2 regions of the Pseudoduganella sp. HUAS MS19 genome follow, and region 2 is predicted to be linked to the other one. Evidence: riboswitches for the same ligand, from Rfam matches in the RefSeq annotation. Region 2 holds a riboswitch; the other holds the start of a gene.
What was found. A riboswitch is a leader RNA that binds a small molecule or an ion and turns the genes downstream of it on or off. The one in region 2 is predicted to bind glycine.
Positions count from the first base shown of each region.

Region 1: linked by a shared signal. The riboswitch ahead of ACWBU6_RS10155 (hypothetical protein) and the one ahead of gcvT (glycine cleavage system aminomethyltransferase GcvT) in region 2 are both predicted to bind glycine.

Region 1 is NZ_CM132133.1:2,213,336-2,224,772, reverse strand. It holds gene ACWBU6_RS10190 (glycoside hydrolase family 3 N-terminal domain-containing protein) at 1-855, opposite strand, end outside; gene ACWBU6_RS10185 (GH1 family beta-glucosidase) at 867-2,240, opposite strand; gene ACWBU6_RS10180 (LacI family DNA-binding transcriptional regulator) at 2,317-3,348, opposite strand; gene ACWBU6_RS10175 (ABC transporter ATP-binding protein) at 3,365-4,459, opposite strand; gene ACWBU6_RS10170 (carbohydrate ABC transporter permease) at 4,464-5,309, opposite strand; gene ACWBU6_RS10165 (carbohydrate ABC transporter permease) at 5,306-6,124, opposite strand; gene ACWBU6_RS10160 (ABC transporter substrate-binding protein) at 6,141-7,364, opposite strand; glycine riboswitch at 7,535-7,629, shown strand; gene ACWBU6_RS10155 (hypothetical protein) at 7,784-8,428, shown strand; gene ACWBU6_RS10150 (C39 family peptidase) at 8,442-9,023, shown strand; gene ACWBU6_RS10145 (SEL1-like repeat protein) at 9,070-10,152, opposite strand; rRNA gene rrf (5S ribosomal RNA) at 10,399-10,511, opposite strand; rRNA gene ACWBU6_RS10135 (23S ribosomal RNA) at 10,593-11,437, opposite strand, start outside.
Region 2 is NZ_CM132133.1:3,957,811-3,969,247, forward strand. It holds gene ACWBU6_RS17855 (DUF1631 family protein) at 1-1,790, opposite strand, end outside; gene ACWBU6_RS17860 (hypothetical protein) at 2,017-2,184, shown strand; gene ACWBU6_RS17865 (ATP-dependent Clp protease proteolytic subunit) at 2,252-2,812, opposite strand; glycine riboswitch at 2,912-2,997, shown strand; glycine riboswitch at 3,004-3,108, shown strand; gene gcvT (glycine cleavage system aminomethyltransferase GcvT) at 3,158-4,276, shown strand; gene gcvH (glycine cleavage system protein GcvH) at 4,326-4,706, shown strand; gene gcvP (aminomethyl-transferring glycine dehydrogenase) at 4,772-7,651, shown strand; gene ACWBU6_RS17885 (hypothetical protein) at 7,719-8,048, shown strand; gene ACWBU6_RS17890 (hypothetical protein) at 8,045-9,568, opposite strand; gene ACWBU6_RS17895 (hypothetical protein) at 9,572-10,912, opposite strand; gene ACWBU6_RS17900 (nSTAND1 domain-containing NTPase) at 11,101-11,437, shown strand, end outside.

The DNA.
Region 1 (11,437 bases), 1.7 Mb from region 2:
TCGGCTGCCGTGTACCTTCACCCCGTTCCAGCTGTTGAACGAAGCCATGACCGTCTGCGCCCCCTCCGCCAGCGCCGGCACATAGCCGATGCCGTGGATGTTGACCATGTCCGCCGGCGAAGCTTTGTTGTTGCCCCGGTCCTTGCCCTGCTCGGTGCCGCCGTCGCCGACAAAATGCTTGGCGCTGGCCAGCACATTGGCGTCAGTCCTGAAGAACCCCTGCAGGCCTTTCACGTATTCGCCTGCATACTGCGCCACCAGCCTGCCGTCCTCCGAGAAGCTTTCATAAGTCCGTCCCCAGCGGTCGTCACGTACCACTGCGATGGTCGGGCCAAAGACCCAAGCGATGCCGGTCGCGCGCACGGCCTTGCCGGTCGCCGCGCCGATCTCGTAGGCGAGCTTCGGGTTGTGCGCCGCACCGAGGCCGATATTATGCGGGTACAGGGTAGCGCCGAAGACATTGCTGTTGCCGTGGATAGCGTCGATGCCCCACACCACAGGCACCTTGACCGCCATATCGGTCGCCATCGAAGCATCGTGGTATCTCTGCGCCAAGGCCAGCCACTCCGCCGCATTGGCGCGCTTGTTCCCATTCGGCCAACTGCCTCCTCCGTTCAGCACCGAGCCAAGGTAATAGCGCCGCACGTCATCCGGCGTGGTGGTCTTGATCTCGGGCTGGGTCATTTGCCCGATTTTCTGCTCCAGGGTCATTTTGCCGACGATGTCGGCAACGCGCTTCTCAAGCGCCGGGTCGGTCTTGATTGCGCTGCTTACGCGGGGCCAGTCGGCCAGCGGCGCCGCCGCGGCGGGAAGCGCCATCGCAACTGCCGCAATCAGCAGGGAATACTGTTTCATCCTGTCTCCTTTTATGGCTGTCGCAGGAAAGCGCGGTACCACTTTCCGCTTTCCTTCAGCCGCCGTTCTTGCGTTGTGTAATCGATGTGGACCAGGCCGAAGCGGCGCAGGTAGCCCTCCGCCCATTCAAAGTTGTCGACCAGGCTCCAGGCGAAGTAGCCCTTCACCGGCACGCCGGCTGCGATCGCATCCCTCATCGCTCCCAGGTGGCGCGCGAGGTAGCGGCGGCGGCCTGCATCGGCCACGCAGCCGTCAGCCAGCACTTCATCGTCGTAGCAGGAGCCGTTCTCGGTGATGTACAACTCCTTCGGCGCGTAGTCGGCATGAATGCGGACAAGCAGCTCGCTCATGCCTTCCGGCGCCACTTCCCAGCCCATCGCGGTCGTTTCCGCGCCGGCCGGCGGCGGCAGCACGCGCGCATCCAGCGGCACGTGGCCGGGCGCGTCCGCAACCGTTTCGGGGAAATAGTAGTTCACGCCCATGAAATCGGTCGCTGCCGCGATCGCCTCCATATCGCCCTCGTGCACCACCGGCGCCGCTGCCCCAACCTGACCCAGGGTCGCCGCCGGATAACCCCGGCCATGCAGCGGATCGAGGAACCAGCGGTAACGCAGGCCGTCGTGGCGCTCGCATGCAGCACGATCCGCTTCGTTCGGGCTGGCGGCGCGCAGCGGGTGCAGGCTGAGGGAAATGCCGACCCTTGCGCCGGGCACATTTTCGCGGATCAGCGGCACGGCCTTGCCGTGCGAGAGCAAGACGTGATGGCACACCTGCAGCGCGGTGCCGAAATCGGTCAGGCCTGGTGCGTGCAGGCCTTCGAAGTTGCCCAGGATGGCGGTGCACCACGGTTCGTTGTGCGTGATCCAATGCTGGACCCGATCGCCCAGCCGGCGCGTTACGGCATCCACGAACTCGAGGTAGCGCTGCACCGTATCGCGCTCGGCCCAGCCGCCCCGGTCCTGCAGGTATTGCGGCAGATCCCAGTGGTACAAGGTAGCCCATGGCTGGATGCCTCGTTCCAGCATGCCGTCCACCAGGCGCGAATAGAAATCCAGGCCTTTCCTGTTGGGCACCGCTCCGCACTGGGACACAATGCGCGGCCAGGCAATGGAAAAGCGGTAGGCATTCAAACCCATGTCGCGGGCGATATCCAGATCCTCCGGCCAGCGGTGGTAATGGTCGCACGCCACCAAGCCGCTGGAACCGTCGCGCACCTTGCCTGGTGTGGCGGCAAAGCGGTCCCAGATCGATTCCGCCCGCCCGTCTTCGCGTCCGGCTCCTTCGATCTGGTATGACGAGGTGGCGCAGCCCCACAGGAAATCGCGGGCAAAGTCGCTGCGCACCGGGGCGCCTGGTTCAGTCTGGTCTGGAATAGTCATAGTCATTAAGTGTACAGGATTTGGAAAGGTTTCCACATTCAGCCGAAAAAAAGGGCGCAAGCGCCCTCTTTCCCGGTTCAGTTCATGCAGCGGCCTTGCGCTTCGCGCTTGCCGCCTTGGCCAGGGACGCCCGCAGCGTTACCGTCACCGGGAAGCTGCGCGTCACCGTGCGCCGCAGGTCATAACAGCGGTTCAACAGCGCACTCAAGCCATTCATCGTCATTTCTCGCCATGGCATATGGACGGTAGTCAGGCGCGGCGCCGAAAATTCCGCACTGGGCGTATCGTCGTAAGCGATAACGGACAGGTCGTTCGGCACGCGGATGCCCGCCTCCTGGAAATAGGACAGCGCACCAACTGCCATTTCATCGTTGGCGCAAAACAGGGCCGTGCAGCGATGTCCCGACTCCACCAGCTCCTTGGCCGCAGCCCAGCCGCCGGCCGGCGAGAAATCGCTTTCGGCAACCCACATGCGGCTGGTGTCGACGCCGCCATCCTGCAGTTCCTCCATGAAGCCTTCGATGCGCGCCACGTTGTCGGCGAGGCGCGACGGACCGGCCACCACGGCGATATCGCGGTGCTTGTGGTCCAGCAGCGCGCGCGCCGCCAGACGGCCGCCCAGCTTGTGGTCCACGGTGAAGCACTGGTCCGGAATGCTGGCCAGGCTGTGGTTCAGCACCACGATCCTGCCCTGCTGCGTGCCCAGCGCCGCGATGTCTTCATCCAGCAAGGCGCTGGTCATGACGATCAGGCCGTCGCAGCCGCGTTCCATCAGGAACTGGATGCCGTCCTTGGCCTGCTTGCGCTCATCGCCCAGGCCGACACCGAAGGCAACCACCATATGCAGGCCGGCGGCGCGCAGTTCGGTGTCGATAATCTGCAGGATAGGCGTGTAGAAAGTGCCGCTCAGGACCGGGATATAAACGCCGATCATCTGGCTGGTGCCGGTCAGCAGCGTACGCGCAGCATGCGACGGCCGGAATCCCAGTTCGTCGATCGCCTTCTTTACCTTTTCAAGCGTGGCCGGCGACACCGAACCTTTGCCGCTGACTACGCGGGAGGCGGTGCCCAGTCCTACGCCCGCCAGGCGGGCTACGTCTTTGATAGTGGCCACTGGAATCCTTTTCTTCTTATAACGTCATCGCGAGCATACTTGAAGCGCCCGCCAATTCAAAGCGCTTGCCGCTGCCCGGATCGAACAGCGAAACGCGTTGTGCATCAATCTCGAATGCGACCGTATCATCCGGCGCAATCGCACGGCTGCCTTGCACAATGCAGGAAAGCTGCTTGCCGGCGCAATCCAGCCACACCACGCGGTGGGCGCCCATCGGTTCCACCAGCGTTACCCTGCCCTGCATCGAACCGCCAGGCGCCAGCGAAATGTGTTCCGGACGCACGCCCAGCACGGCCTTGCGCCCGCCGCCAGCCGACGCGGCGTCGCCCATCGCCAGACGCAGGCAGCCACCGGAGAACATGCCGGCGGCATCGACTTCGCCTTCGATGAAGTTCATGGCTGGCGCCCCCAGGAAACCGGCAACGAACAGGTTCGCAGGCCGCTCATATACCTCGCCGGGGGTGCCGACCTGCTGTACCTGTCCCGCCCGCATCACGACAATGCGGCTGGCAAGCGTCATCGCCTCTACCTGGTCATGCGTCACGTAAATCATGGTCGCGCCAAGGCGCTGGTGCAGCAGCTTGAGCTCGCGCCGCAAATCCGTACGCAGCTTTGCATCGAGGTTGGAGAGCGGCTCGTCGAACAGGTAGACGCCGGCTTCGCGCACCAGCGCACGGCCGATCGCCACCCGTTGCCGCTGGCCGCCTGACAGCGCGGCTGGCTTGCGGCCAAGCAGTTCGCCCAGGTGCAGCATTTCGGCCACGCGCTCCACGCGGCACCTGATCTCCGCCTTCGCCACGCCAGCAATGCGCAGGCCGAATGACATATTCATTTCGACCGTCATGGTCGGATACAGCGCATAAGACTGGAATACCATGCCTATTCCGCGCTCGCTCGGATCGGTGCGCGACATGTCCTTGCCGCCGATCTCGATGGATCCGCCGCTGGTTTCCGCCAATCCCGCGATACTGTGCAACAGGGTCGACTTGCCGCAACCGGAAGGCCCCAGCAGGACGAGGAATTCCCCCTCTTCCACCTCGAGGTCGAGGCCGCGGATGATGGCGTTGCCGCCCAGGGTAATGTCCAGCTTCTTCAGGCTTACATTCGACATCGGTTCAACCTTTCACGGCACCTGCGGCGATGCCGCGCACGAACCAGCGGCCAGACAGGAAATAGATCGCCAACGGCACCAGCGCCGTCAGGATCGTGGCTGCCATATTGACGTTGTAAAGACGGGTGCCCGTCGTCGTATTGATCACATTATTCAGCTGAACGGTCATTGGCAGGTTTTCTCGCCCCGCAAAAACCAGGCCAAGAATATAGTCGTTCCATACGCCGGTAAGCTGCATGATGGCCGCCACCACCAGCATCGGCACCGACAAAGGCAGCATCACATGCCAGAAGATGCGCCAAAAACCGCCGCCATCGATACGCGCCGCATGGAACAGCTCCCGCGGCAGCGCGGCATAGTAATTGCGGAACAGGAGCGTCAATACCGGCATGCCGAATACCAGGTGCACGAGCACGATTGCCGGAAGCGAACCAAAAACACCCAGCCCGGCCATCATGCGCACCAGCGGGTAGATCATCACTTGCACCGGCACGAAGGCGCCCAGCAGCAGGATGCCGAACAACAGGTTGGCGCCGCGCGGCCGCCAGAACGACAAGGCGTATCCATTGAGCGCGCCCAGCGCAATGGGCAGCACGGTACTTGGTATGGCAATCCGTACGGAATTCCAGAACCCGCCCTGCACGCCCTCGCAGGCAGCACCAGTGCAAGCCTCGCTCCAGGCAGCACGCCAGGCTTCCAGCGTTGGCGCCAGCGGCAGCGCAAAGATATTTCCCGACCGGATTTCATCCATCGGTTTCAACGACGTCACCAGCATCACGTAGAGCGGCAGCAGGAAGAACAGCGCCGCGCTGGCCAAAAAGGCGTACAGGCCGATACGTGGAGCCTTCATGCCGCGCCCTTCCGGCTGCGGGCATAGGCCCAGGGTGCCAGCAACGCCAGCACCGTCAGCAGCAATACCACGGCACCGGCCGAAGCCAGTCCGATATTCGCACGCAGGAACAAATGATCCATGATGAACTTCGCCGGTACCTCGCTTGCCGTGCCAGGTCCGCCCTGGGTCATCGACACAACGGCGTCGTACAGCTTCACCACCATGGTCGCCAGCAGGATGAAAACCGTCGCCAGCGTCGGCGCCAGCATCGGCAACACGATGGAGACGTAAACCCGCCACGCCGGAATGCCATCCAGGCGTGCAGCCTTCCAGATTTCCGGGTCGACGCCGCGCAGGTCGGCCAGCATCAGCGCCATCACGAAACCCGATGCCTGCCAGACCGAGGCCAGCACGACCGTGTAGAGCACCATGTCCTGGTCGACAAGCCAGTCGATTTCCACGCCTGGAATGCCGCCGGGTGTCAGGATCCACTGCCACACCAGCCCCGTTGCGACGAACGACATCGCATAGGGATAGAGGAAGACCGTGCGCAACGCCCCTTCGCCCGCCACCTGGCGATCGATCGCCGCCGCCAGCAGGAAGCCGATCAGCATGCATGCCAGCACAAACAATACGCCGAACAGCGCCAGGTTATGCAGCGACAACAGCCAGCGCTCATTGTCGAACAGGCGTTCATACTGCGCCAAGCCGACCAGCCTGTTGGTCGCGATGCTGCGCGAACTGGTGAGGGAAACGTAGAACGTCCAGGCGAATGAACCAAGGTAGCCCACGCAGACCGTCAGCAGCATCGGCACCAGCGCCGCATAGGACATGGCTCGACCCACCGTTTTAATTCCTCAGCGCCGCGGCCAGCGACTTCTGCGCCTTTTCAACCGGCATTGGCGTGTTCCAGTAAGCGGTCAGCGCATCCTGCACGGCACCGTTCTGGTCAGGTGTCAGGTAAATCTCCGGCGCGCCGACCTGGCGATTGCGATCGCGCATGATGTCGGCGCCGGCCCGGGCACAGGCATCGAGCTGGCTTGTATCGGCATCGGCGCGCGGCGGCACCGAGCCTTTCAGCTTATTGAAGCTCACCTGGGTCGAAGGTGCCAGGAGCACTTTCGTCATCAGCTTCTGTGCCTGCTGCACCTCCGCGCGATCCGAGCGAGGAAAAACGAACGCGTCGCCCTGGATCAGGTACGGCGAGTTTGCACCAAGGCCCGGGATGCAACCGTAATCGACACCAGGCGCCATTCTCGCATTGCTGAATTCCGCCTTGGCCCAGTCACCCATAATCTGCACGCCAGCCTTGCCGCTGACCAGCATCGCAGTGGCATCATTCCAGTTGCGGCCAGGCGATGCTGGATCGACGTACGTTTGCAGGCGCTTGTATGCGAGCAGCACCTTGCGCACCGGCTCGGAGGTGATGGCACGCTGGTCACGGTCGCGCATCACCTGCAGGTAGAGCTGGCGCCCGCCCATATTGGCCAGCAGCGATGCAAACAGGATGTGCTCCTGCCAGGCTTGCCCGCCGTGCGCCAACGGAACCAGTCCGGCGGCCTTCAGCTTGTCCAGCGCAGCAAACAGTTCATCGACTGTTGCGGGTTCTTTTACGATGCCGGCCTTCTTGAATGCAAGTTTGGAATACCAGATCCAGGTCTGCATGTGGATGTTCATCGGCATTGCGTAATAATGGCCGTCGATACGGATGGTGTTGACGATGGGTTCCGGCAGCGTGGATTCCCAGCGCTCCTGGCGCGCAACATCATCCAGTTGCACCAGCATTTCCTGGTCCACGATGTCGAGGAACTGCTTGGAGATATTGAACTGCGCCGCAGTTGGCGCCTTGCCTCCAACCATGCGGTTGAGCGTTACCGCGCGGGCCTGCTCGCCACCGGCGATCGCCGTATCAATCCAAGTGCCGCCAGCCGCGCGGTAGGCATTCGCGAGCTGTTTGACGGCCGCCGATTCGCCCCCCGAAGTCCACCAGTGAATCACTTCTGCGCTCGGCCCGGCCGCCTGCGCGGACGCGGCGCCAAGCGCTATTGCGCCAGCCAATAACTGCTTAAACATCCCGTCTCCTGTCGTGTGCCGCTTATTTTTGGAAACGTTACCAATTTCCCGGGCGGGTGTCAACAGAATAACAGGAAAGGTCCCCTTGGCGAAAACGCAACGTGTATCGGAAAACGATTGAAATCGTATAAATCCCTGGGATATCCTGAATTCGCTGCCGGTGCACACCGGTCGCGTGATCGGGAGAGTTTGTCCCACCCATGGACAACGCCGAAGGAGCAAGCCGCCCCCGGAATCTCTCAGGCCAAAGGACCGGTCGCGCGTTTTCAAAACTCTGAAGAGCCGCCGGCAAAGTATCGCTGGCGCACCGAAGGAGCAAGCAGGCCGCCAACGCCTGTGAAACTCTCAGGTCCAGCACAGAGGGGGCAATCACCTCGCACCTCAAAGAAAATCTGATCAACCTTCAGAGGAGTAGTCACATGCATACGCATCGACTCTGGCTGCGCATTGCCTGCGCAGCGATGATGGCCGCCCCGTTCCTGGCACAAGCAGACAACGGCGCGGCACTGCAGGCCGCCAAACGCGGACTCGCACAATTCGCCGAGCATCAGCAGGCGATCCGTCCCGGCAGCGCACCGGTCGACTTCCCGCTCGATGTCACTGACGTCAGCGATTTGAAGCAGGCAAAGGTAAGCCATGGCTTCGAAGTATATTCCGTGAATCCAAAAGAGCTGCTGGCACGCGGCGATCTGGCGTCGCTGGCCAAGCCAACGGGCGAGTGGCGCTTCGTCATTTCCTTGCACGGCAAGCCGATCGGACTGGCAACTGTGCAACAAGTAAATGGCCGCTATGAAACCGTCGCCTATGGCGCCTCCGTGCTGGCGAAGGACGTGGACGCTGCCATGAGCGTTCACGGCAACAGTGCGCGTTCCAACCTGCGCTTCATCCGAATCTACCAAGCGCGCGCCGACTTGCTGGAGGTGGATCGTGCCAAGTTCGCTCCCCTGCATTCGGCTCGGGAATCGCTGCTGCTTCAAAAGAACGGCAACCAGCTGGTGGAAGGCGCGGATTTGCTGGAGCCATTGCGCGCCGCGGTCAAAGCCAATATCGAAGCATTCCGCTAAGGAGAAACCGACTATGAAAATCGCAAAAATCGTGGCCGGTGCAGCGCTGGTGCTGGCCCTTCCCTCCGCCTTTGCGCAATGGCGCACCTTGAATGTTCCGTTGACCATCCAGGAGCACAGCCAGTGGTGCTGGTCCGCGTCCAGCAAAGCGGTCCTCAATTTTTACAACCGGACGCCAAGCCAGTGCCAGATCGTGAACTGGGCCTACGGCATCAACTACGCTTGCGGCAACAGCACCTTCAACTGGAACAGCTACGCCAATCGCCCGAACAATATGTACGGCACTTCCGGCAGTGTGCAGAACATCCTGTACAACTGGGGGGTGCCAAATACTGCGGTCAATAACTACCTGTCGTGGAATTCGGTGGTAAATGAGATCAACGGCAACCGTCCCTTCGTGATCCGCTACGGCTGGACCAATGGAGGCGGCCATATCATGGTCGGACGCGGCTATGAGACCTATAACGGAACCAACTACATTTACATCATGAACCCGTGGCCAGGCGAAGGCCAGACGTACCGCACCTTTGCTTCTGCCGTCAGTGCATACGACCACAATTGGACACATACGCAGCGCATGAACGTCAGCCCTTGAGCATAAAAGCCCGCCGGCACTGGGCTGGCGGGCTTCTTGTCATTGCTTAGTTGCTGCCACCCAATTGCTCAAGCCGGGCGGCCCATTTCTTCGACTCCTCGACATTGCGGGCGGTGCCGACGCCGTTTTCAAGCAGGTAGACCAGCTTGCGGATCGCAGTCGCATCGCCCTGCTCCGCCGCCTGGCGATAATAGCTTGCAGCCTGGCTGTAATCTTTCTTGACGCCTTGGCCCATCCAGTACATGCCGGCCAGCCTTACCTGCGCCTGCGCGCTGCCCAGCTTTGCCGCCTGCTGGTACACGACCGCAGCCTGCGCCAGGTCAACCGGACCGCCCTTGCCCAGGTCCAGCATCACGGCGAGGTTGGTGGCGGCATCCTTGTTATCCTGCGCCGCAGCCTTGGTGAACCATGCGCGGGCAAGTGCCTGGTCCTCCGCAACGCCATCGCCGCTGGAATACAGCAGGCCCGCGTAGAACTGCGCCATTGCATGCCCTTGTTCGGCCGCCTTCAGGTACCACTCCAGCGCCTGGGCCGCATCCTTCGGCACCGTATTGCCGGTGTGGTAGGCCACAGCCAGGTCGTATTGGGCGTTGGCATCGCCGGCCACTGCACGCTTGCGTATCGGCGCGAGCGGGCCGGCGGCCTGGCGCTCCATCGCAGCAATCAGGTTCAGAGCCTCCTGCGCATTTTTGCTGCCCGCGGCGAGTGCCTTCTGGTACCACTGCTTGGCCTGCGCCTGGTCCGCCGGCACGCCCCGGCCTTCGAGATACATGCCGGCCACTTGCTCGATCGCACCGACATCGTTCTGCTCGACAGCCTTGCGCAACAGGCCCAGGGCGCCAGCACCATCCTGCCTGGTGCCCCGGCCGGCTGCCATCAGGCCTGCCAGCTGGCGCATCGCAGGGACATGTCCCTGGTCGACCGCGCGCGTGTACCATTTCACGGCCTCTGTGTCGTTCTGGTCAGTGCCCTGGCCACGCTCATACATCATGCCCAGGTTGAACTGCACATTAGGATCGTTGCTGCGGGTTGCCTGTTCAAAGAAGCCACGGAAGGCGCGCGCATAATTGCCTTTTGCGTACTCTTCGTTAGGGGTGCGGGAAAAAGCCTGCGCATGTGCGATTTGCACGGGGAAGTGCAGACAAGCTAAAAGTGCTACGTACCGAAACTTCGACGCCATATTATGTTTTGCTAGGTGGAAAATACAAATTATATGAATTTTCTATTAAGCAACATAATATAAATGAAAACATTGATGCGTTTGCGCAACAGGAAGGGGCTCTAAAACCGGCAAACCAGGGTCTGACCCGCAGGGTCAGACCCGCTCAAAGCAAAAAGCCCGCTGGCACATGCCTAGCGGGCTTTTCTAATAAGAGCCTGACGATAACCTACTTTCACACTGGTTGCAGCACTATCATCGGCGCAGAGTCGTTTCACGGTCCTGTTCGGGATGGGAAGGGGTGGGACCGACTTGCTATGGTCATCAGGCATGACTTGTTAACAATCGGGAAGAAGTAAAGTGGGTAGTGTTCTCAAACACGGTAAGTGCTATATAACCGTCAAGGTTATAGGGACAAGCCGTACGGGCAATTAGTATCAGTTAGCTTAATGCATTACTGCACTTCCACACCTGACCTATCAACGTCCTGGTCTCGAACGACCCTTCAAGGAGCTCAAGGCTCCGGGAAATCTCATCTTAAGGCAAGTTTCCCGCTTAGATGCTTTCAGCGGTTATCTCTTCCGAACTTAGCTACCCGGCAATGCCACTGGCGTGACAACCGGTACACCAGAGGTTCGTCCACTCCGGTCCTCTCGTACTAGGAGCAGCCCCCTTCAAATTTCCAACGCCCACGGCAGATAGGGACCAAACTGTCTCACGACGTTTTAAACCCAGCTCACGTACCACTTTAAATGGCGAACAGCCATACCCTTGGGACCGGCTACAGCCCCAGGATGTGATGAGCCGACATCGAGGTGCCAAACTCCCCCGTCGATATGAACTCTTGGGAGGAATCAGCCTGTTATCCCCAGAGTACCTTTTATCCGTTGAGCGATGGCCCTTCCATACAGAACCACCGGATCACTATGTCCTACTTTCGTACCTGCTCGACTTGTCGGTCTCGCAGTTAAGCACGCTTATGCCATTGCACTATTAGCACGATGTCCGACCGTACCTAGCGTACCTTCGAACTCCTCCGTTACCGTTTGGGAGGAGACCGCCCCAGTCAAACTGCCTACCATGCACTGTCCCCGATCCGGATCACGGACCAAGGTTAGAACCTCAAACAAACCAGGGTGGTATTTCAAGGATGGCTCCATGAGAACTGGCGTCCTCACTTCAAAGCCTCCCACCTATCCTACACAGATTGGTTCAAAGTCCAATGCAAAGCTACAGTAAAGGTTCATGGGGTCTT
Region 2 (11,437 bases):
GCCTCCTGGAAGAAGAAGTTCTTGTCGACCAGCGCGGCCTTCAGCACAGGAATCTGCAGGAAGCGAATCAGGTCGCGAATCTCAGGCGAAATGCTCTGGTCGCGGAACACGGTGTCGAACACCGCCGACAGCAGGTCAATCGTCCCTTCGTCGGCGCGCGTCAGGCTGCCCGCTGGCGCCTGCTCCTTGATCTGCGGCAGGAGGAAGACATTGCCCATCGAGCCACCGCCCGCAGCAAATCCCGGTGCCGGCATCGCGCCGCCGCCAGCCTGTACGGGACCTGCGGCGAAACCGGGTGCCAGTCCAACGCCCATGCCAGGCGCCGGCATGGCGACGCTGTCGGCAGTGGCGAACACGGCACCTGCCGGTACGCCGCGCTGCAACTGCGCCAGGAAATTCATCAGCGGCTCCTTGGCGCTCAACAGGGAGGCGCGCTGGGCCGCCTCATTGTTGGCGCCACCGTGGAAGCCCTGCGCCGGCCCCTGCACCCAGCCGCCTGCCGGCACGGCCACGCCGCCCTGCACGCCCGGCACTGCAACGCCAGACAGCATTGCGCCCGTGGCAGCAGCCGGTGCCACGACGCCACCGCTTTCCAGGGGCATGCCCGCCATTGCGGTACCAACTGCCATCGGCATGCCGCCGCCGGACACTACGCCGCCGGCAGGAATGACCATGCCGCCCATGGCCGGGACGCCGGGCACGCCGGCCATCATTGGCGCGCCGCCCGCTGCAACGCCAGGCATCATGCCAACGCCGCCGGCCATCGTCATCCCGGGCGCAGCGCCAGCCGCAAATCCTGGTGCCGGCATCGCCTGTCCCGGCGCCGCCATTGGCGCCGCCCCCATGCCCGGCGCGGCAACGCCAGGTGCCGCGGCAGCGCCGGAATCCGCCGTATGCGCCGGCGCGCCATACAGCCCCGGCGTGACACTCAAGGTAGGCAGCGAAAGATCGAGGTCGCCTAATTGCTCAAAGCCGCTCGGAGCTGGCTTGCCGCCGCCGGGCGCATCGCCCGCGCCCGAGAAGAACTGGCGCAATTGCTCCGCCAGCGCGGCTTGCTGGTTTTTCTTGCGCGAAGGCGCTTGCGACGCGTCGTGCGAATCGGCGCGGCGCGTCTTGTGCTTTTCGACCGAGCCTGGCCCCACGCCCTTGCGCTCGAGGGCGGAACTCAGCTCCTCGAGCATGGCGCCGAAATCGAAGAATCCCTCCGGACGCAGGAAAGGATTGATCAGATCATGCGCCTCATCATCCTTGATGAAGTCGATCCACGCCTGCTGGAACGCACCCAGGAACACCTCCGGACGGAAAGGATTCTGGTTGATGCGCAGGATATCGCGGTCCAGCAGGAACGCCAGGCGCACATTGAGCGTAGCGAGGCCATCGGCGTACTTGACTTCAAAGGCCTTGCTGAAACTGCCCAAAGTGACCTTGGTGTCCATTTCTTCCATGGATACCAGGGACAGCGACTCTGCCATCTTGCGCACTGGCGCCTTCTGGCCAGGTGCCAGTTGCGCAATTTCCAGGCGCAGGTCGTTCTCAAGCTGTTTGGCGAAAATACCAAGGAAGGCGTAGTGATCGGTGCGCAGGCGGTTACCGGCACGCAAGCGCGCTTGCAAGGTTTTCACGTCGACAGCGTGGTCCGCATCGACCAGCTCGGCAGCCCAGTGGGTCGACAGCTCGACGAACTGTTCACTAATGTGCTTATTGACCAGACTTATCAGATTTTCCAGCAAGGCATGCCGCGGCGTAACCGCTTTTTTTGGCGCCGAAGAAGTTGGGTTTTCTGGAAGCATGGTCTGACCTGGCTTTGGTGGTTATTCACATTGTCGCAGATTCTTTCCGCCTGGCAATAGGTAAACCAAAAGAATCCGTAAATATTTACGGCAATGTGGTCAAACAGTTGAGTTTGCACCACAATGGTGCAAGGCTAAATCCTACACGCCAGTCAGTTGTATTCCGATTCACCTTTACTATTGCACAAAGCATGATGAAGTTCCGATCCTTCAGAAAGGAACTGTCATGAAATCCAGGCAAAAATCCAGCAAGCAAAGTTCGAGTTCGGGCACGCGCCAAAGCGCCGACCAGGGGTCGCGTTCGGGCGCACAGCCGGGCAGCCAGCAGTCCGATGCCGGCCGCCAGAGCAAGACCGACAAGAAGACCCCCGCCAGCCGTAGCGGCAATCGCTAAATGACCGGCGGCGCACGAAGGGCCCGGGAGCATGCTTCCGGGCCCTTGTCGCTGCGGCTGCGCCGCTTCAGATATTCGTTACGCGCTTGCCCTTGGGCGGCTTGAAGTCGGCCACTTCATTGACCAGGCCCACCTTGGCCGCATCCTGGGCCGTCAGGTGCAAGTCGGAATAGGCGTGGATATTCCAATGTTCATCCGTCAGTTGCACGTGCTTGCGCAGGATCGATTCGGTGCGGGCATCGTCAGCCTGCAAGCCCTCGACAATGATGCGCAGCGCATCGGGCCGCGCACCGTGCGGCGCGCTGGCGTGCGATTTGTGCACCATGAAACGCGCCGTCTCGCTGGCATAGCGCTCTTCGCCGGACAGGAACAGGATCACGGCAATCGAAGCCACCGCGCCGCCGTTGTAGGTAATGATCTTGATCGGCAAGTTGCGCAGGTAATTGTGCAGGCACAGGCCGTCGCTCACGTAGCCGCCGTTGGACTGGATCAGGATGTGGGCCTTTTCTATGCCGTCCTCGGTCATATCCGCCACCGCGTCGAACACGCGGTGCACCATATCGCTGTTCACGTCGCCGGACAGGGTGAACCAGGCCTCCGTATCGCGCTTTTGCTTTTCTTCGCTCATGGTCGCTCCACTCTGTAAATGGATGTCCGCTCATTCTAGCGCAGGCGCTCGCGAAAGGGCGTCAAGATTGACTTTATTGCCCTCCTGTCATATAGTCGCAAGTCTTGATCGGGAGAGACCAGCAGCGGCTGGCGCCGAAGGGGCATTACCCAGAAACTCTCAGGCAAAAGGACCGGACAAGGGCCCGCAAGGGCTAAAACTCTGGAGAGCGGCCCGCCAAGGCGCAGGGCCCACCGAAGGGGCGTGCGGGAATACCTTCCCGTTATCTCTCAGGTACCAAGGACAGAGGGGTAGGCGTATTCATGTTTACGTTTATTAACCCCTATTCTCTGCCCTGAGGTATCAATGACGCTCAAAGCAACCCCACTCAACAACGCTCATCGTGCCCTCGGCGCCCGCATGGTCGACTTCGGCGGCTGGGACATGCCGGTCAACTACGGCTCCCAGATCGAAGAGCACCATGCCGTGCGCACCGACGTCGGCATGTTCGACGTGGCCCATATGTGCGTGGTTGACATCAAGGGTGCCAACGTACGTTCCTTCCTGCGCGGCCTGGTCGCCAACAATGTCGACAAGCTGCGGGTATCGGGCAAGGCCCTGTACTCCTGCATGCTGACCCCGGAAGGCACTGTCATCGACGACCTGATCATCTACTTCATCAACGAAGAATGGTTCCGCCTGGTGGTCAACGCCGGCACCGCGGAAAAAGACATCGCGTGGATGAACAAGCAGAATGAAGCCACCGGCGCCGGCCTGGCCATCACCCAGCGCCGCGATGGCGCCAATGCTATGGCCCTGATCGCCGTGCAAGGCCCGAACGCCCGCGCCAAGGTATGGGAAGTGATCCCGCAAGCCAAGGAAGCGACCGCGGAAATGAAGCCCTTCAACGTGGCCCTGGTGCCAGGCACCGCCTTCGGCGAAGCCATGGTTGCCCGCACCGGCTACACCGGTGAAGACGGTTTCGAAATCGGCGTGGCGGCGGAACAGGCGGAAAAGCTGTGGAACGCCCTGAACGCAGCCGGCGTCAAGCCTGCTGGCCTGGGCGCGCGCGACACCCTGCGCCTGGAAGCGGGCATGAACCTGTACGGCCAGGACATGGACGAAACCGTGAACCCGCTCGACGCAGGCCTGGCATGGACCATCGACCTGGTCTCCGAGCGCGACTTCATCGGCAAGGCAGCGCTGCAAGCGAAAGGCCAGAACGCACAATTCGTCGGCCTGATCCTGCGCGAAAAAGGCGGCGTGCTGCGCGCCCACCAGAAAGTCATCGCCGCTTCCGGCGAAACCGGCGAGATCACTTCCGGCACCTTCTCCCCGACCATGCAGCAGGCGATCGCATTGGCGCGCGTGCCGATGGGCGTGAACGTGGGCGACACCGTGCACGTGGAGATCCGCGACAAGAAGCTGGCCGCCACCGTGGTGAAGCTGCCTTTCGTCCGTAACGGTAAAATCCTGGTTGCTTGAGCCAGAATTTGAGCAGAAACAAACAATAAACCTTAGCCTTGGAGCCAACATGAGCAACATTCCAGCAGACCTGAAGTACACCGAGTCCCACGAGTGGGTACGCGCTGAAGCGGACGGCACCGTGACCGTCGGCATCACCGAATTCGCGCAAGACGCCCTGGGCGACATCGTGTTCGTCGAGCTGCCAAAAGTAGGCGCATCGTTCACCGCCGGCGACGACGCCGCAGTGGTGGAGTCGGTGAAAGCCGCTTCCGACATCTACGCCCCGGTATCGGGCGAAGTGGTCGCCGTGAACGACGCCGTGGTCGGCGCACCTGAATCGATCAACGCCGACGCCTACGCGAACTGGCTGTTCAAGATCAAGCCTAGCGACGCCAACGCCATCAACGGCCTGCTGGACGCCGCTGCTTACGGCAACGTAGCGCACTAATTACTGCATTATCGGGCCCGCTGTGTGCGGGCCCTTTTCACATTCTGGCCAAGAGATTTCCCACCATGACCCGCACCAGCCTGACCCAACTTGAAGCCCGCGATGCATTCATCGCCCGCCACATCGGCCCGGAAGCCGCAGAACAGCAGCAAATGCTGGACGTGCTCGGCTACGCAAGCCGCGCCGCCCTGATCGACGCCATCGTCCCGCCAGGCATCCGCAACAAGAGCGCCCTGCCCCTGGGCCAATTCTTCCAGCCGCTGCCGGAAAACGAAGCGCTGGCCAAGCTGAAAGGCATCGCCTCCAAGAACAAGGTGCTGAAATCCCTGATCGGCCAGGGTTACTACAACGCCCACACCCCGGGCGTGATCCTGCGTAACATCTTCGAAAACCCAGCCTGGTACACCGCTTACACGCCGTACCAGCCAGAGATCTCCCAGGGCCGCCTGGAAGCGATCCTGAACTTCCAGCAGGTGCTGATCGACCTGACCGGCATGGCCATCGCCAACTCGTCCATGCTCGACGAAGGCACCGCCGCTGCCGAAGCCATGACCCTGATCCAGCGCGTCGGCAAGTCCAAGTCAAACACCTTCTACGTCGCCAACGACGTGCTGCCGCAAACCCTGGAAGTGGTGCAGACCCGCGCCGAACCGCTGGGCATCACCGTCAAGACCTTCGACCCGTCCGAGCTGGCCGGCGTGACTGACGCTTTCGGCGTGCTGCTGCAATACCCGGGCGTGAACGGCGTTGTGCGCGACTACCGCGCCGCCGTTGAAACCGTAAAGGCCAGCGGCGCCATGGTGATCGTTGCCGCCGACCTGCTGGCACTGACCATGCTGACGCCGCCGGGCGAATGGGGCGCCGACGTTGTCGTCGGCAACTCGCAGCGCTTCGGCGTACCGCTGGGCTTTGGCGGCCCGCACGCCGGCTACATGGCGACCCGCGACGAATACAAGCGCTCCATGCCAGGCCGCCTGGTTGGCGTAACCGTCGACCAGAACGGCAACAAGGCTTACCGCCTGGCCCTGCAAACCCGCGAACAGCACATCCGCCGCGAAAAGGCGACCTCCAACATCTGTACCGCACAGGTGCTGCTGGCCGTGATGGCGTCCATGTACGCCGTCTACCATGGTCCTAAAGGCCTGAAGCAGATCGCCGAACGCACCCACCGCTACACCGGTATCCTGGCCGCCAACCTGAAGTCCCTGGGTTACTCGGTCAACGAATCGTTCTTCGACACCCTGACCGTCGCCACCGACAAGGCTGACGCGCTGCACGCAGCCGCCGTTGCCGCCGGCATCAACCTGCGCAAGATCGACGCCAAGCACGTCGGCGTGTCGCTGGACGAAACTGTTGACCGCGACACCCTGGCGGCACTGTGGAACGTGTTCAGCGGCGGCAAGGCTGCGCCTGACTTCGACGCCGTTGAAGCAGCCGTCGACCGCAACTTCCCTGAAGCGCTGGTGCGTACTTCCGCCTACCTGGAGCATCCGACCTTCAACCGCTACCACAGCGAAACCGAAATGCTGCGCTACCTGCGTTCCCTGGCCGACAAGGACCTGGCGCTGGACCGCACCATGATCCCGCTGGGCTCCTGCACCATGAAGCTGAACGCCACCAGCGAAATGATTCCGGTGACCTGGCCGGAGTTTTCGTCGATCCACCCGTTCGCGCCAAACGACCAGACCGTCGGCTACCGCGAAATGATCGCCCAGCTGGAAGAGATGCTGTGCGCCGTGACCGGCTACGCCGCCGTTTCCCTGCAGCCTAACGCCGGTTCGCAAGGCGAATACGCAGGCCTGCTGGTGATCAAGAAGTACCATGAATCGCGCGGGGAAGGCCACCGCAACATCTGCCTGATCCCATCCTCGGCACACGGCACCAACCCTGCTTCCGCCGCCATGGTCGGCATGCAGGTGGTGGTGACCGCCTGCGACGACAAGGGCAACGTGGACCTGGCCGACCTGAAAGCCAAGGCCGAACAGCACTCCAAGAACCTGGCCTGCGTGATGGTGACCTACCCATCGACCCACGGCGTGTTCGAAGACGGCATCACCGAACTGTGCGAAATCATCCACGGCCACGGCGGCCAGGTGTACGTGGACGGCGCCAACATGAACGCACTGGTTGGCGTGGCCGGCCCAGGCGCGTTCGGCGGCGACGTATCGCACCTGAACCTGCACAAGACCTTCTGCATCCCGCACGGCGGTGGCGGCCCAGGCGTCGGCCCGATCGGCGTTGGCGCGCACCTGGCCAAGTTCCTGCCGAACCAGCGCTCCAACGGCTATGTGCGCAGCGAAGACGGCATCGGCTCGATCTCGGCAGCGCCGTTCGGCTCAGCATCGATCCTGCCGATCTCCTGGATGTATATCGCCATGATGGGCGGCGAAGGCCTGACCGCGGCAACCGAAACCGCGATCCTGAACGCCAACTACGTTGCGCGCCGCCTGGCGCCGCACTTCCCAGTGCTGTACTCGGGCCACGACGGCCTGGTTGCACACGAGTGCATCCTGGACCTGCGCCCACTGACCGACGCCACCGGCATCAGCAACGAAGACGTGGCCAAGCGCCTGATGGACTTCGGCTTCCACGCACCGACCATGAGCTTCCCTGTTCCAGGCACGCTGATGATCGAGCCGACCGAGTCCGAATCGAAGGTTGAACTGGACCGCTTCATCGACGCCATGATCGCCATCCGCGCCGAAATCGCTAAGGTGGAATCGGGCGAATTCGACAAGCTGGACAACCCGCTGAAATTCGCCCCGCACACGGCCGAAGTGCTGCTGGCCGACAAGTGGGGCCGCAAGTACAGCCGCGAAGTAGCAGCCTACCCGGTACCGTCGCTGCGCAAGCAGAAGTACTGGCCGCCAGTTGGCCGCGCCGACAACGTGTACGGCGACCGCAACCTGTTCTGCGCCTGCATTCCGGTCAGCGACTACGCATAACCGTACGCTTGCCTGAAACGCAAAACGCCGGTACCGTAAGGTGCCGGCGTTTTTTAATGGAACCTGAATGAAGCTATCTCACAAAGCAGCCCTGTTTTCCGGACTCGGCTTCCCCGGCCTTGGCCAGTTCATTGTACTGAAGCGCCCGGGGCGCGGCCTGCTGTTCATGCTGCCGGCGCTGGCGGTGTTCTGCTGGCTGATGTATGGCTTATGGAAAGCCACCGCGGTTTTGATGGAAGAAGCCTTGAGCGGTACTTTACCGCCCGACCCGATCCTCATCACCCAGCGCCTGGCCAAAGCCAGCATCACGCCCGGCACCTCCACGGCAGGCTGGATCCTGCTGGCCTGCTGGATCGCCAGCATCGTCGACGCATTCCTGACGCGCGACAAGCATTAAGCTACGCTGCGCGCCCCCCGTGCGGCGCGCTGCACATCCTGCGCCTCGTCATCCCAGACCGCTGCCTGGGTAATTTCTTCCGCTCCTACCTGGGCCCCATCGGAATTAAAGCGCAGCCAGGCCAGCGCACCGCCTGGCGTCACGCCGATTGCATGCACGCCGTCCTGGTTGGGCGCCGCCATCAAGGCCGCCATGACCAGCGTCGTCGCGATCGGCACCGGCATACTCCAATGACCGCCCTGCTTCCTGCAAACCAGCCACAGGCCGCCGGCGCCGTCGCCATACGCCAGGTGTTCGCCGCTTGTGGTGGATTCGCTCCATACCAGGCAGGCCCCGCCGATGTTCGCAACCGGCTGCGGGACCGACTGTCCGCCGCGATAGACGACGATGCTCTCGCCCGCCACGAACACATCCGGCACGTTCGGCACATTGGAAGGCGCCAAGTGCAGGCTGGCCGCACGGCGCGGCAGGCCCTGGTAGTCGATTGCAATGCCCCATGCAGCGGCACGTGCGAAGCTATTGAAGCGCAAGGTGCGCCCGCAAGGCGTGTCGCTCAGTCGCCAGGCACCTGGGACGCGGTAACTGCCAATTGCCGTTGCCAGCGATTCCTCGTCTTCCTGTTCCTCCCAGGCGGTCAAAGGGCCTTTCATCGCCGCGTTGAAATACCAGGTACTCGCCGCAGTCATCAGGACCATCGGTACGGCACCCGACTGCAGCAGGCCGAACGAAATGCGTGTCACATCATCCCGCACTTCCGGAACGTGGCGCGGCGCCATTCCGCGCATGGCCTCGACCCAGCCCGCTTCGTCCAGATGATTGGAGATGCCTACGGCCACATGCAAGGTCGGGCTGCCGCCGCTGGCCCATGGGGCGACTGCCAGCGCCAGCGCAATCGTTCCATCCGGCGCCTGCTGCACATCCAAAGCTTGCACCTTGCCCGGCTGGTTCAAAGGCAGCATGCCGCTCAGGTCGGTCTGCGACCAGCGCCCGAATGGCGTGCGGCGGAACATATAGAGCGAGCGGTTGGCGCCAACCGTAAACACCAGCGGCAAGCCGGAACCATCGCGCACCACGAACAGCGGCGAGCGCGCCATTGCAGGCGCCGCGCAAGGGCTGGAACGGTAGCCGGATTCGTACAGCGGCACCAGTTCCTGCCGCACCAGCGCGGGCAGATCGCGGCCTGCAGTCACCTGGCTGCGCCAGTAGGCCATGTCCGCCGGCTGCGAAGGATCATAACGGTCGAACACCGCGTTGTATGCGCGCAGCAGGCGCTCTTTCACGTCCAGCTCCGCCAGTTCCGGGCGCGCCAGCAGGTGCAGCGCCAGTTCAGCGCGGCCGCGCACGGCCTCGCCCTGGCAGCTGTACAAGGTAGTCCACGACAGCGCCTCGCTCGCCATCGGTTCGCGTTGCAGCACAATGCGCGCAATGCGCGCAGCAGCAAAACTCAAGGCGCCCGACGCACTGGCGCCGCCCCACTTTCGGACCTGCGCCACCGGCACAGATGTCATCAGAACAGACATGCTTCATTCCCCCAGTTCAATTTCTATGTCACCAGACTCGTTGATGCGCAAGTCACGGCAGCCCAGCTTGCGCCCTGGGGCCAGGCCCTCGGCAACGGCGGCGAACATGTCGCCGGTAGCCGTTGCCAGGAAACCGGCAATATCCTGTTGAACCGAGGCCAGGCTGGCAGCATTGCCTTCCCACCACAGGTTGACGCGCTGCACATTCAGCAGATGCGGCAGCGGGTCCGACACCACGTAAATACCCGTGGTTCCGGCGTCGGTGGCCGGCACACCCTTGCGCGCCAGCGCGGCCACCCCGACCCGGCCATTCTCGGCCCGCCATTGCAGGCGTAGCGACCATTGCAGCGTGGCGCGCGCCCAGGCCTTGCCCATATAGCTGCGCTGGCGCGACAGTGGCAACTCCTGCTTCACGCTGTCCCACTCATAGCGGCCCAGCACACTGCTGATATCGATAGTCGGACGCTGCACGCCATCGGGACCGGCCTGGCGGCCCATGGTCACCGTGCATTGCAAGTCCTGCTCCGACTCGCGGTCGTGCAAGGTACGGTTGGCTTCCTGCCAGTTCAGCAGTACGTGGTCGCGGTAGGTCCAGCCATTGCCGTTGCGGATAAAACGGGCACGTTCGCCATTGTTCAGGGTCGCCTCGACACCCGACTTCTCGTTCTGGCATTGCTGTGGATTGACCTGGGCCACGCCATCACGCGACGCAACATAATCCGGCAGGGAATCGAGGCGGCGCTGCAGCTTTTCGACTACCATGGGGTAAATGTATTGGCGCAGGAAGCTCTCGCGCCCGATCACCGCGCGGCGCATTGCCGTTCTCTTGAGCACCGCCGGCGCCACGGTGCGCAGCCAGTTGCCGACTGCCGTAATAAAGAACTCCTTCAACGGACCGTTGTCGCACGGCAAATGAGATCTATCCACATCACACAGAGCGGCCTGCAGCACAAGGCCGCCATATTCGTTCACTGCGGCCGTGAACTCGAGGCGCCAGCCTGCGACCGATTGGCGCAGGATGTCGCGCCGGCCGTATGCGTTGTAAAAACGCAAATTCCCAGATGCAAGGGTCAACGTCAGTTGAGCCGTCGTTGGTGCTGCGGAGTCATAGCGGATCTCAACCGGACGCAGCTCAGCCCGGTCCTCGCCCTCCCCGCCCAGGGCCAGGCTGCCCACTTCCATACTGCCGTAACGTATGTCGTTAGGAAACTCTCCGGCGGCTCGCATGGCGTCAATAGTGCTCTCGAGCAACTTTCCGGAGGTGAACCAGCTTGCGCAAAGCTGTTGCACCGAAGTCGTAGTGTCGGAGCCGATTTCAAAAAATACCGCTTTCGTTGTGACCATTTTTGCTTTTAAGAATGTTAAGATTTGGCCGTTTGGCAATGACAGCACTGTAAGAAAAAAAGTCTTCCCTCGCCTTCCGGAAATCTTCCGAAGGCCGGAAGGAAACCTTCCGGACCGGAAGAAAAGCTCCGGAAGGTTTCTAAGTCATTGATTTATAAGAGACAGAAGAAAAGAAGGTTGCACAAGCCATGGAGTTCCAATTCGGCGACTGGTTAGTCAGCCCGGAAGCCAATTTCGTCAGCAACGGGGATCTGAAGACGCCGTTGGAGCCGCGCGTCATGGCGGTGCTGCGCTATCTTTGCCGCCATCCAGGCGCGGTGATTCCAGCGGAAGAGATCCTGCAGGCTTGCTGGGGAAGCAGTGAACTAGGCGACAACCCGGTGCACAAGGCCATCACCCAGTTGCGCCGTGCATTCGGCGATTCGAGTACCGAGCCGCGTTATATCGAGACGATTCGAAAGCGTGGCTACCGGGCGATTGCGCCTGTAATCACTTTCGCCGCCCCTCCCGCCACGACGTGGGAAG